2 regions of the Ligilactobacillus sp. 110_WCHN genome follow, and region 1 is predicted to be linked to the other one. Evidence: predicted binding sites of a transcription regulator. Region 1 holds the regulator's gene; the other holds the start of a gene.
The links. The regulator LexA, encoded in region 1, represses DNA repair genes until DNA is damaged. The targets are predictions, from matches to a motif close to CNAACANNTGTTNG.
Positions count from the first base shown of each region.

Region 2: the regulator LexA is predicted to act here: its motif matches at 3,706-3,719, upstream of uvrB (excinuclease ABC subunit UvrB).

Region 1 covers NZ_JAULLI010000008.1:45,366-52,623, reverse strand. The annotation lists gene rpsB (30S ribosomal protein S2) at 1-253, opposite strand, end outside; gene Q3C15_RS04165 (D-2-hydroxyacid dehydrogenase) at 411-1,409, opposite strand; gene Q3C15_RS04160 (GIY-YIG nuclease family protein) at 1,443-1,718, opposite strand; gene Q3C15_RS04155 (tRNA1(Val) (adenine(37)-N6)-methyltransferase) at 1,708-2,460, opposite strand; gene Q3C15_RS04150 (1-acyl-sn-glycerol-3-phosphate acyltransferase) at 2,550-3,209, shown strand; gene Q3C15_RS04145 (YneF family protein) at 3,358-3,600, opposite strand; gene Q3C15_RS04140 (DUF896 domain-containing protein) at 3,683-3,970, opposite strand; gene lexA (transcriptional repressor LexA) at 4,116-4,745, shown strand; gene recN (DNA repair protein RecN) at 4,912-6,600, opposite strand; gene Q3C15_RS04125 (TlyA family RNA methyltransferase) at 6,620-7,258, opposite strand, start outside.
Region 2 covers NZ_JAULLI010000004.1:26,189-33,446, forward strand. The annotation lists gene uvrA (excinuclease ABC subunit UvrA) at 1-1,639, opposite strand, end outside; gene uvrB (excinuclease ABC subunit UvrB) at 1,655-3,658, opposite strand; gene Q3C15_RS02285 (phospho-sugar mutase) at 3,801-5,528, opposite strand; gene lgt (prolipoprotein diacylglyceryl transferase) at 5,603-6,445, opposite strand; gene hprK (HPr(Ser) kinase/phosphatase) at 6,451-7,258, opposite strand, start outside.

The DNA.
Region 1 (7,258 bases):
TTGCTTCTTCTTCGATTGCGTCTTGAGCTTGTTTCTTTGTACCAACAAACAATACAACGCCATCATCAGCAGCAATGTTCTTCATGAAATCGTATGCTTGGTCAATCAACTTAACAGTCTTTTGTAAGTCGATGATGTAAATTCCATTCCGTTCCGTGAAGATGTACTTCTTCATCTTAGGGTTCCAACGACGTGTTTGGTGTCCGAAATGTACACCGGCTTCAAGTAATTGTTTCATTGTAATTACTGACATTACAATACCTCCAAAATAGTTTTTTATCCTCCCCTATGTTCAATTGAACCGGAACTTGAATGTTCAAGCACTTCCCGTTCCATCGCATAAGGTGTGAATTAGTGTATGAAACACTTTTCTAATTATACTTAAATCCTTTTAAAATTGCAATAATAAATTAATCAATTTCAACGACCGGATTCGTCATTTTGCCATCATTCAAGTAGGTTGCGGCACAGTTCAATGCAACTTCGACCATGTTCTTAACCGCTTCAGTGGTGTAAAAGGCAATGTGCGGCGTGATCAAAACGTTATTCCGTTCATTTAAGTTGTTAAAAATCGGATCATCGATCTTTTGCCCCGTTAAGTCATGATCAAAAATCGGTAATTCATGTTCATAAGTATCCAATGCTGCTCCACCGACTTTGCCACTGTCTAACGCCTTAATCAAGGCTTCTGAATCAATCAACGTTCCGCGAGCAGTGTTAATAATCATGACGCCATCTTTCATTTGACTAAATGCTGTATTATCCAACAAATGGTAGTTATCCTTCGTTGCAGGCATGTGGAGCGTGATCACATCTGCCTTGCGGTACATTTCTTCCATTGAATCAACGTACATTCCGCGTTTTTCCAATTCAGGATTGTGATAAGGATCAAATGCAATGACCTTGGCTCCCAAACCATCAAGCAAATTGATCACTGCCCGACCAATTCGCCCAGTCCCAGCAACACCAACCGTCATTTGATTGATCTGCCGACTGATATTCGGTTCCCACCGATAATCTTGATGGCTCATTTTTTCATCAAAAATCTTAATATGCCGCACAAGTTGCATGATTTGGGTAATTGTAAATTCTGCAATTGCACTCGGCGAATATGCTGGAACATTTGTAATCGGAATCAAATTATCCTTGGCTGCATCCAGATCAATATTATCAATCCCAATATTCCGAATCGATAGGATCTTGATCCCTGCATCCTTCATTTTTTCAAAATATTCACGCTTATACGGCGTCGTTTGCAAGCCGATGATTCCATCGTACCCTTTAATTAAATCAATATTCTTTTCTGAAAGCAGATCCGGAACGAGTTTGATTTCCGCACCGTTTTCTTGTTCCCAATTTTTAAAGTATGGTTCTTCGTCTTTCCGAACGCCAAATGCAATTAACTTCATTTTCAAAAAACCTTCTTTCTGTTCATGCTTATATTATATCCATGATGACTCTAAAACACCATGATTAAGCAAGAACTGTTCCTTTTTTTTGCGGGATTGATGTTTGAATGCATATTCGGCTTTTAATGCGGCCGACTTCGTTTCAAATTCTTCATGATAAAGCAATTTAACTGGGCGCCGCGTTTTAGTGTATTTGGCACCCTTCCCTGCGTTATGCGTAGCAACTCGTTTCGCAACATCATTGGTAAATCCGCCGTAAAACGTTCCGTCCGCGCACAACAAGACATACATATAATATTTACTTTCCATATAAAATTTCCTTAATCGTTGGCGTGTATTCATTTTGATCAGTATAGGTGATCACCGGTGGTAAAAACTTCAAACCATCTGACTTTCCATCCTTGATTGCTTCAATCAAGACCATGTTGGCATCTCTTCCCTGCTTCGGATAAATCAGCTTGATCCGTTTCGGTGCAAGTCGATGAGCCTGCATCGTATCTAAAATTTCGATCAACCGGTCCGGACGGTGAACATAGTATGCTTTGCCGCCCGTTTTTAATAATCCACTGGCAACTTTGACCGTATCCTCCAACGTGACCGCAATTTCATGCCGCGCAAGTGCTAAATACTGATTAGGATTCTTTTTACTTTGCGGCAGCGTTTTAAAGTACGGCGGATTGCATGTAACAACGTCATACGAATCCTTCTCAAGGAATGAAAATGCATCTTTGAGGTCCCGGTTATAGACCTTGATGCGATCGGTCAGCTCGTTTAATTCCAAACTGCGCTGGTTCATATCCGCCAATCGAGATTGAATTTCAACCTGGTCGATCCGACCAGCAAATTTTTTACTGATAAATAATCCAACTGCGCCGTTTCCAGCACACAAGTCAACTGCTTTCCGGTCTGGGCGACTGACAGATTTCACAAAATCTGCAAGTAAAACCGCATCAAGCGAAAACGAGAAAACATCAGCGCTTTGAATAATTTGCAAATTCTCCGCTAACAGCGAATCTACCCGTTCATTTTCATATAACTTGACTTTTTCCATAACCTTCCTCACTAATTTATTAAATTTACTTGAAAGTTGTTGTAATTTTTTGCATACTAAAATGGATTAAAAACGAAAGGAGTGACACCATGTTTTATAATTTTATGCGCCGGGGTGTTGCATTTCTTGTTCGAATCTTTAACGGTAAACTAACCGTTTTAAATAAAGAAAAGCTTCCTGAAGGCAATTATATCCTTGTCGGGCCGCATCGAACATGGTTTGATCCACTTTTATTTGCCCTTGCTGCTGCCCCAAAGCAGTTTGCATTTATGGCAAAAAAAGAACTCTTTAAAAATCCAATTTTAAAATTTATTTTAACACATGCCAACGCATTTCCGGTTGACCGTGAAAATCCGGGACCATCGGCAATCAAAACGCCTGTTAAATGGCTCCGTAATCAAGACATGTCACTGATCATGTTTCCATCCGGAACCCGGCATTCACAAGCAATGAAAGGCGGCGTGACCTTGATTGCTAAAATGGCCAACGTTCCGATCGTTCCAGCCGTTTATCAAGGCCCGTTAACCTTTAAGACATTGCTTTCCCGGAAAAAAATCACCGTTGCAATTGGCGACCCGATCGTCGTTGACCGGAAAATGAAATTGAATGACGAAAACCAGCAAAAAATCATTTCGCAAATGGAACAAGCCTTTGATAAGCTGGATGACCAAATCGACCCGAATTTTGTATACGTTGATCCGGCAACGAAGAAAACTAAATCATCAAAAGAAGGTGTGACAAAACAGTAAAAACGAGCGAATCGCGCCAGCATAGATTCGGAGGTTTTCGAATTAGCTACGCGTCACTACTCAGCTCGTTTGTTTTGGAACCCGATTATGCGGATATAGCAAAGAGGTTGCGACTAATGTCACAACCTCTTTTTCGCAATTCAATCAATTATCTTTTCTTCTTGCTATTTTCTTTAGCATAGCTGGCCTTCATTGAAGTCATCATTTGGTTGATCTTCCGTTGTGATGGCTTTTGACCCATTTGAAGCATCATGGTTTTAAGCATTTGTTCGTTGAATGGTGGATTCTTCTTCAAGTAGTTTTCAAGATACTTCTTTGCAGCAAAAAAACCAATTGCAAATCCAGCAATCACACCAATGATTACAAGTAAAACTACAATTCCTGTTGACAAGATCCTTTCCTCCTTACGACTAACATAGTTATCATTTTAAGCGAAAAAAGCTAAAAAATAAAGCCTTCATTCCAAATTATAATTAATCATCCCGCAAGCCGCGTTCGCGTTGAATCCGTTTTACCTTTTCGGGAGTAACTTCTTTTCCATCCTTATCGTAAACCTGAAGCATTTCGATGTGACTTCTGAAGTTTTCCCGGAAAAGTGAAAGGTAAGTTTCACGCAACCGCTTTTGTTCAGCTTGTTCTTCCTCAGTCAAACCCTTGTCTTTTTTCTTGTGAGCAAGTTCATTGATTCGATCGATCAAATCTTGAGGAATTGCACCGCCGCGTTGTTCATTTTGTTCGTTCGTTGATTTATCTTCCGTCATCGCTCAGTGCCCCTTTCTTTAAAGTGTTTAATTTAATTCTACAAAAGAAAATCTTAAATTTCAATGATGGCGAACCTTTGTTTGTTTTTAGCAAAAAGATGTGCTAACATTTAAATCAATAAGAAGATCGATAAAGGAGTTTATTATGAGTAAGCCGATTGAAGAACGCCAAATGAGAGTTCTCCGTTTTATTTATGAAACGGTCCAAGAAAAAGGTTATCCGCCAACCGTCCGCGAAATCGGTGAAGCCGTTGAGCTTTCGTCAACATCAACGGTTCACGGCCACCTTGCACGGTTAGCCAAACGCGGATTTATTGTAAAAGATGCAACCAAACCGCGGGCAATCGAAGTTACCCCGGCTGGAATGGAAGCATTAGGAGTTTCAAATTCAAAGCCTGACGCAATTCCAATGATTGGAACGGTTACTGCTGGTCAGCCAATCTTAGCAGTTGAAGAAACCACGGACTATTTCCCGCTTCCGCCTAACTTTGATACCGCCGATGATTTATTTATGTTGACGATTCGCGGTGAGAGTATGATCAATGCTGGAATTTTTAACGGTGACAAGGTCATTGTCCGGAAGCAATCAACCGCCGATAATGGTGAAATTGTAATTGCAATGACCGACCAAAATGAAGCAACTTGCAAACGGTTCTTCCGCGAAGCACATAATTACCGCTTGCAACCTGAAAACGATACGATGGACCCAATTATCCTTGATCATGTCAAGATTTTAGGAAAAGTGATTGGTTTATACCGTGATTATATTAAATAAAAAGGCTGTGACGTAAATCACAGCCTTTTTGTTATATCCGCATAACCGGGTTCCAAAACAAACGGGCTGCGACGCACAGCTAGTGGAAGTTCAAAAACCTCCCCGAATCTTTGCTGCATGATTCGTTCGCTTTTCTGCTTCCACCACGCTCGTTTTTAACGTTTTGTCAGCCCTTTTTATTTTTTATCTGATCCGCCATTTGAATTAATTCATCGGCATGTTTTAACGTTAGTTCAGTGATTTCTGAACCGGATAACATGCGCGCGATTTCGCGAATTCGAGTCTGAGCAGTTAATTTTTGAACACTGGTTTCGGTCCGCCCATCAATGACCTTCTTTGAAATAAAGTAATGGTGATCGGCAATCGCTGCCACCTGTGGCAAGTGCGAAATACACAAGACCTGCGAATTACGAGAAATTTGCGAGATCTTTTCGGCAATTGCTTGTGCGACTCGACCGCTGACCCCCGTATCAACTTCATCAAAAATAATGCTTGTAACGCCTTGCTGTTGCGAGAAAATCGTCTTTAATGCCAGCATGATTCGTGAAAGTTCCCCACCAGACGCAATTTTGGCAAGCGGTCCCATCGATTCACCTGGGTTAGTTTGAATGTAAAATTCAACATCATCTAATCCGGTTGAAGTTAATTCTTGGCTGCCGCTGAACTTGACCTTAAAAACAGCCTTATCCATATACAGTGCACTTAATTGGTGATGAATTGCCTTTTCCAACTCATGCGCTGCTTGATGACGGTGACTTGAAAGTGTCTGTGCCAACCTATATGCCGTATCATAAGCTGCCTTAACCGCCTTTTCCTGTTCTTCTGAGCTTTCTGCACTGTCTTGCATTTCGGCCAATTCCTGTTTAATTTTTTGGCCATAATCAATTACCTGTTGAACGGAGTCGCCGTATTTTCGTTTTAATTGATGAATCAAATCCAAACGCTGTTCAATTTGGTCAAGCCGGTTTTCATCCCATTCCATTGAATCTAATTGGTTATTGATCTCGTGCGAAACATCTTGCAGATTATAAAATGCATCGGAAACTTTCTCGTAAATTCCGTTCAAATCGCTTGAAAGATCTGAAATCTTTTCAAGTTCATCCATTGTCGTCCCAAGTTGACCGATCACATCCACATTTTCACCCATCAATGCCTGATAGCAGTTTTCAAGTGCATCATGAATTGTTTGGTAATTATCAAGCTGATCCTTTTCTTCAACCAACTTTTCTTCTTCATGCGGAACGAGTTGGGCACTTTCAATTTCATTAAGTTGAAATTGCAAAATATCCAGCCGTTGAGCCCATTCTTTTTCATTGGCTTCTCGTTTTTCAAGCGTCGTTTTTAATTTACGGTATTGCTGGTATGCATCCTGATAACGCCGCAATTCATCACGTAAATGGTGATCATATTCATCCAATAAACTAAGGTGCGTTTCTGGACGCATTAATGACTGGTGCTCATTTTGACCATGAATATCGATCAGCATCTCGCCAACTTTCCGTAATGAAGTTAAGTTAACCAATACTCCATTAATCCGGCAAACGTTTCTTCCTGCTTGGTACAAATCCCGTTGAAGGATCAACGTTTGATCTTCATGATCAATTCCTAAATCGTCAAGAATTTGGAAAACCGGGGCTGAAGCTGGCAAAACAAATTGGCCTTGAAGAACGGCCTTCGCAGCCCCCTTGCGAATAAAATCAACTGAACCGCGGCCACCAGCCAAAAGGCCTAAGGCATCGATAATGATCGATTTCCCAGCACCTGTTTCCCCGGTTAAAACCGTCATTCCAGCTTGGAAATCAATATCTGCTTCTTCAATGATCGCAAAGTCTTTAATTCTTAGTTCTTGAAGCATATTAATCCCCTTCCTTTGATTATTGGTTTTGTAACGTTGCATGGGCCTGTTGAACGACTCGATGCGGATCAATTTCAGGTGCAATTTGGCCTTCCCGGTCCACGGCCCTTAAATGAATCAAGAACTCAATATTCCCATGACCACCCGTAATTGGTGAAAAGTCCAAGTCGCAAACATCGTATTGGTTTTCAACCGCAAAGTTAATGATCATGTTGATGACTTCTTCATGAACTTTTGGATCATGAATGATTCCATGCTTGCCGACTTTTTCCCGGCCGGCCTCAAATTGCGGCTTGATCAACGCTACCAAATCGCCATTTTCCTTCAAAATTGGATGAAGCGGCGGCAAAATCAACTTTAATGAAATGAAAGAAACGTCCGTGGTTGCAAATTCCGGCTGTCCCTCCGTAAAGTCTTCTGGTTTGCTGTACCGAAAATTGGTATTTTCCATAACAACGACCCGCGGATCCTGTCTTAATTTCCATACAAGTTGGTTCGTTCCGACATCAAGTGCATAAACTTGTTTTGCTCCTTTTTGAAGCGCAACATCCGTAAAGCCGCCGGTTGAAGAACCAATATCGAGGACAATCTTGTTGCGCACAGATAATTTAAAAACTTTAAGTGCTTTTTCAAGTTTCAGTCCGCCCCGGCTGACATA
Region 2 (7,258 bases), on a different contig from region 1:
CGTGTTCAACAACGATCAGCGTATTACCGAGATCACGCATCGATTTTAACGACGCGATCAACCGATCATTGTCCCGCTGATGCAGTCCGATGGATGGTTCATCAAGCACATAGATGACTCCTGACAAGTTTGATCCGATCTGAGTTGCCAACCGGATCCGCTGCGCTTCACCTCCGGAAAGGGTTCGAGCTGACCGGCTAAGAGTCAAGTAGTCTAATCCGACATTTTTCAAAAATGTTAAGCGGTCATGCAACTCTTTCAAAATTGGCCGGGCAATCATTTCCTTTTGTTCACTGAACTTTTGCTTATCAAAAAATTCAAGGGCCTGATCAACCGGCAGATCTGAAACCTCGCCAATATGCATTCCATCGATTTTAACTGCCAATGCTTGCGGATTCAGCCGATAGCCGTGACATGCCTTACATTCTTGACTAGTCATGTAACGGCGCAAAATATTGCGGTTAAACATGCTATTTGTATCCCGGTACCGGCGTTCAATGTTCGGAATGACCCCTTCAAACGTCATATCAACATCGCGTTTGCTGCCAAAGTCATTTTCAAAGTGAAAGTGGAACTGTTTCGTTCCGGCACCATACAATAATGTCTCCTTCTGCTTGGCCGTCAACTTGCTGAATGGTTTATCCATCTTAATTTTCTTTGCTTTACAAAATTGGCTAAGCAATGAGTAATAATACTTTGAACTATCCGGAGCCCACGGTGCAATCGCCCCTTCTTCAAGGGTTTTGCTTTTGTCCGGAACAACTAAATCAGGATCAACTTCAATTTTTTCACCAAGGCCGTCACATTCTGGACAAGCTCCAAACGGCGCATTAAATGAAAATAGTCGCGGTTCAAGTTCCTTAATTGAAAAGCCACAATACGGACATGCCAACTTTTCGGAAAATTGTAATACCTGGTCGCCAATCACATCAACGGCAACATAACCATCCGTGAGTTTTAACGCCGCTTCAACCGAATCAAAAAGCCGTGACCGGATTCCGTCCTTGACAATGATCCGGTCAACAACAACTGAAATCGAATGCTTTTTATTTTTATCAAGTTCAATTTCATCACCGATTTCATGCATTTCGCCATCAATAATGACCCGCACAAAACCAGCCCGTTGAATTTTTTTCAAAACTTCCTTATGCTGGCCCTTTTTATCCTGGACGACTGGCGCCAAAATTTGAATCTTTGACCGTTCAGGGAGAGCCAAAATTTGATCAACGATTTGTTGTGGTGATTGACTGGTAATTTGATGACCGTCATTCGGGCAAATCGGTGTTCCAACCCGCGCCCACAAAAGCCGCAGGTAGTCAGTAATCTCAGTAACCGTTCCAACCGTTGACCGTGGATTTTTCGACGTTGTTTTCTGGTTAATTGAAATTGCCGGTGACAGTCCATCAATCGAATCGACATCCGGTTTCTCCATCTGACCTAAAAATTGCCGTGCGTATGATGATAAGCTTTCAACATACCGTCGTTGACCTTCAGCATACAACGTATCAAATGCCAGCGAACTCTTTCCGGAGCCAGATAAACCAGTAATAACAACTAGTTTATTTTTGGGAATTGTCACATCAATGTTTTTCAAATTATGCGCGCGTGCGCCATGAATTTCAATTTGATCCTTTGCCACGTCAATTCCTCCTTCTTACCCAATTTCAGCTTCTAATTCGAGAATCGTATCCCGAAGCGAAGCTGCTTCTTCAAATTTCAAGTCTTTGGCCGCTTGCTTCATTTGAGTCTTCAGCCGGTCGATCATTTCCTTTTGTTCTGCTTTAGTCATCTTGCTGAATTCAACTTCGTCACTTGCCAAATCTTCAGTTTCCTTATCTGGATTATCAAGCACTGAGATCTGATCCCGAATATCTTTTTTGATCGTTTTCGGTGTAATGTGGTGCTTCCGGTTATATTCTTCTTGGATGTGGCGCCGCCGTTTCGTTTCATCGATTGCCGCCTGCATTGAATCCGTAATTTCATCGGCATACATAATTACATGCCCGTTAACATTCCGGGCAGCCCGTCCGATCGTTTGGATCAATGACCGTTCATTGCGCAAAAAGCCTTCCTTATCCGCGTCCAAAATCGCAACCAATGACACTTCCGGCACATCGATTCCTTCCCGCAAAAGATTGATCCCGACAAGCACATCAAACTTTCCAAGCCGCAAGTCACGAATAATTTTCGTCCGTTCAAGCGTTTTAATGTCGGAGTGCAGGTATTTAACCTTAATTCCAAGTTCCTTGAAATAATCCGTGAGATCCTCCGCCATCTTTTTCGTCAACGTCGTCACAAAGACCCGTTCGTTTCGTTCGACCCGTTTATTAATTTCGCCAACAAGATCATCCATTTGGCCCATGACTGGGCGGACTTCGATTTCAGGATCAAGCAACCCGGTTGGCCGAATGATCTGTTCAACGACGTGATCGGTTTGTTCCTTTTCATACGGTCCCGGAGTCGCTGACATGTAAATGATTTGATGAACATGCTTTTCAAATTCTTCAAGCTTTAGCGGACGGTTGTCAAGCGCACTTGGAAGCCGAAAACCATAATCGATCAGCATTTGTTTCCGCGAAATATCCGCATGATACATTCCCCGAACCTGCGGCATTGTAACGTGTGATTCATCAACGACGATCAGAAAGTCTTTCGGGAAGAAATCCAACAACGTATATGGCGGTTCACCTGGTTTACGCCCATCCATATGCCGGGAATAATTTTCAATTCCTGACGTATAACCCATTTCCTTTAGCATTTCAATGTCATACGTTGTCCGTTGCTTTAACCGTTCTTCTTCAAGCAATTTTCCTTGAGAATGCAATTCCTTTAACCGGTCGTCAAGTTCATGCTGAATCCCGTCAATTGCTCGTTCAAGCTGGTCATCATTCGTCATGAAGTGGGTTGCTGGGAAAATTGCAACGTGATTCCGGTCACCAAAAACTTCACCAGTCAACGGATCGATTTCCCGAATTCGGTCAATTTCATCCCCGAAAAATTCAACCCGCAGTGCCCGCTCATCATGTGAAGCGGGAAAAATTTCAACGACATCACCATGAACACGGAACCGACCCCGTTGGAAGTCAATATCATTGCGTTCGTATTGAATATCAACCAACGATTGTAATAACTTGTCACGTTCGATTTCTTGGCCAACTCGAAGTGAAATCGTGTGCTTTTGATATTCAAACGGGCTCCCTAATCCAAAAATCGATGAGACTGATGCAACAACGATCACGTCGTTACGTTCCAACAAAGCACTTGTTGCCGAGTGCCGCAATTTATCAATTTCGTCATTAATGCTTGAATCCTTTTCAATATACGTGTCACTAGAGGGTACATATGCTTCTGGTTGATAAAAATCATAATAACTAACAAAGTATTCAACCGCATTATGCGGGAAAAACTCTTTTAACTCGCCGTAAAGCTGTCCCGCTAATGTTTTATTGTGAGCAAGAACCAACGTTGGCTTGTTATTATTTTTAATTACATTCGCAATCGTAAATGTTTTCCCTGTTCCAGTCGCTCCAAGCAAAATTTGAGATTTTTCACCCTTTTTCAATCCTTCTGTAAGTTCTTGGATTGCTTGCGGTTGGTCGCCAGTTGGTTTATATGGGGCAACCAAATCAAATTTTCGATCTGCTTGTCGTTCGATCATTTTCATTCTCCTTTCTCAATCAGATTGTTATCAATATTTTATCATAACGAACATATTTTCGCATTTTCAAAAACTTAATTTCGGCAAGCAAAAAGGCTGGAAATCCCCCAGCCTTAAATGCTTTTCTATTCAATTGATTCGATTAGCCTTTAACAAATGCCATCACTGTATCTTCAAATTGTTGCCGTTTAGCAAACGCTTCATCTTGTGAATCAGCTTGCGTTCCAATGTAGAACTTGATCTTCGGTTCCGTTCCTGAAGGCCGAACAGCGATCCATGTTCCATCTTCAAGCAAGTACTTCAATACGTTTGACTTTGGAATCTTGATTTCTTCAACCGTTCCGTCAGCATTCGTCTTCGTTGACTTTTCAAAGTCTTCTAAGGCAACGACCTTGTAACCAGCAAATTCCTTTGGTGATTCTTCACGGAACTTCGTCATTAAGTCTTCAATTTCCTTAGCGCCTTCAACCCCATCAAAGGTCAATGCAATTGTCTTTTCAGCGAAGTAACCATACTTCTTAAAGAGTTCTTGCAAACCATCATAAAGGTTCATGCCTTGCTTCTTGTAGAAGGCAGCAACTTCAGCAAGCATTACCAATGATTGGATGGCATCTTTATCACGCACGAATGGCCGAATCAAGTAACCGTAACTTTCTTCGAACCCAAACATAAATGTGTGTGAACCGTCAGCTTCAAAGTTCTTGATTTGTTCAGCAATAAACTTGAATCCAGTCAAAACGTTGATCATCTTAACGTTGAAGTTGGCAGCGACTTTCGTTGCAAATTCACTTGAGACGATTGATTTTACAGCTACCGCATTGGCTGGCAATGTGCCGGCATCTTTCCGCGCAGTCAAAATGTAGTTTAAGAGAATGGCTGCAATTTGATTTCCGGTCAATAACTTGTATTCCCCGTCTGGTTGACGAACAGCAGCTCCTAAACGGTCAGCATCTGGATCAACCCCAATTAATAAGTCAGCGCCTTCTTTTTTACCAAGTTCAATTGCCAAATCAAAGGCAGCTGGATCTTCAGGGTTCGGCTTCTTAACGGTTGAAAATTCTGGATCTGGTTCAGCTTGTTGAGGAACCATCGTAAAGTTTTCAAAACCAGCTTGTTTCAAAGCCTTTTCCCCTAACATTGCTCCTGTTCCGTGAAGTGGTGTAAAGATCAACTTCATTGTTTTGCCTTCTTCAGCAACTAATTCATGGTTGATCGTTACTTGGTTAACTTCTTCTAAGTATGCCTTATCAACTTCGTCACCGATGATCTTAAGGGTGCCGTCTTCGATCAAGGCATCCTTATCAGCAACCTTAACGCCAAAGATATCCTTGACTTGACGGATATACTTGGTGATCATATCTGATTCCTTCGGCGGCATTTGAGCCCCGTCTTCACCGTAGATCTTGTATCCATTGTATTGCTTTGGATTATGACTTGCAGTGATCATAATTCCAGCATATGTATGTAAATGACGAACTGTAAATGAAAGTTCTGGAGTTGGACGTAAACTTTCAAAAACAAATGTTGGAATTCCATGAGCCCCTAAAACCCGGGCAGCATCAAACGCAAATTCTTGTGAATGGTGCCGTGAATCATAACTGATTGCAACCCCGCGTTGCTTAGTTTCATCATCAAGGGTGTCCATGAAGGTTGCAAGGCCTTCAGTTGCTTGCCGAACCGTATAAATGTTCATCCGGTTGATTCCAACCCCTAAAACGCCCCGCATTCCAGCAGTTCCAAATGAAAGAGGTTCGTAAAACGCATCTTCTAATGCTTCTTGATTATCTGCTAATTGATCTAATTCAGCCTTTAAATCAGCTGCTAATTCAGGATTATCTTTCCATGTTTGATAGTTTTCTTCCCAACTCATTAATATCACCTTTCTAAATATCACTTTAATTTTACTATAAAAGCGTTTTTATCGTAACTATTTTTGATTAAATTTTATCTTTTAATTGCATCTTGGTCTAAATACCATGGCTGATCAGCTTTCCGCCGCCGCACGATCCAGATCGCCAATGCACTAAAGAAGAAAATAAATGATAGCCATTGTGAAACCCGAAGCGGCCCAAGCATCAAACTATCAGTCCGCATTCCTTCAATAAAGAACCGGCCGAATGAGTACCACATCACGTACGTTAAAAAGACTTCGCCGCGTTTAAACAGCTGTTTCCGATGACGCAATGCCATCAATAAAATAAATCCAGCAATATCCCATACAGATTCATATAAGAATGTCGGTTGGTAATATGTTCCGTTAATGCACATTTGCTGAACAATAAAATGCGGTAAGTGCAATGTATTTTGCAAAAACGCAAGCGACGTCGCAACCCCATGAGCTTCTTGATTAACAAAGTTGCCCCACCGACCAATTCCTTGAGCCATGATTACGGTTGGCGCAACAATGTCTAAGAACTCCCATGCTGAGATTCCCCGGTGCTTGCAAAAGATGATCAACGTAATTGCCGCGCCGATCAATCCGCCATAAATCGCAATTCCGCCATCCCAAATCCGGTAAATCATTTCGGGGTTCGCTGAATAGTATTGCCATTGAAAAACAACGTAATAGATTCGGGCACAAATAATTGAAATCGGTAACCCAATAATCAAATAATCATAAATGTTTTCTTCATCAAGTCCCCGGCGATTTCCTTCCCGAACTGATAAAATAACCGCAAGTAAAACGCCGGTTGCGATAATAATTCCATACCAGTGAACCATGATCGGTCCAATTGTAAATGCAATTCGATTAATAATCGCTGTTGCTGCAATATTCAAAATTTTCATCTCTCTTATTTATTCTGAGTTGAATTTTCCTTAATTAAGTTATTTAAGTTTTCATCAAAAGTCTTCGTTGCATCGTAACCCATTGTCTTTGCCCGGTAATTCATTGCCGCTGCTTCAACAATAATGGCCATGTTCCGTCCAACTTTAACTGGAATCGTGATCTTTGGAATCTTGATTCCGAGCAACTCTTGTTCTTCTTCGCCGCTGCCTAAACGATCGAATTGTTTATCCTTACTCCAATTTTCAAGGTGAACGATCAGTGAAATATGGGCATGCGTCCGAACAGCTCCTGCACCATATAAATTCATGACGTCGATGATCCCAACCCCACGAATCTCAAGTAAGTGGGCCAAGATTTTCGGCGGTTCACCGTAAACCGTAAATTCATCCTTCTTATAAACTTCAACCCGATCATCGGCAATCAACCGGTGACCGCGTTTGATCAAGTCAAGGGCCGTTTCAGATTTTCCGACCCCGGAATCCCCGGTGATCAGAACTCCTAACCCATAAATATCAACTAAAACGCCATGAAGCGATTGCCGTTCTGCAAGTTGGCCTTGCAAATAATACGTGATCCGTGAAGCAATCCGCGAAGTTGACGACTTTGTTCCCAAAATCGGGATATTCTTTTCCGCCGCTGCGGTTGCCATACTTTCGGGAACCGGTAATGAACGTGAAACAACCAGGCATGGTGTTTCATCAGTACATAACTGCCGCATAACTTTAAGTTGATTTTCAGGAGTCAACCGTTGTGAAAATGAAATTTCCGTCATTCCGAAAAGCTGAACCCGTTCAGCCGGGTAGTAATCAAAG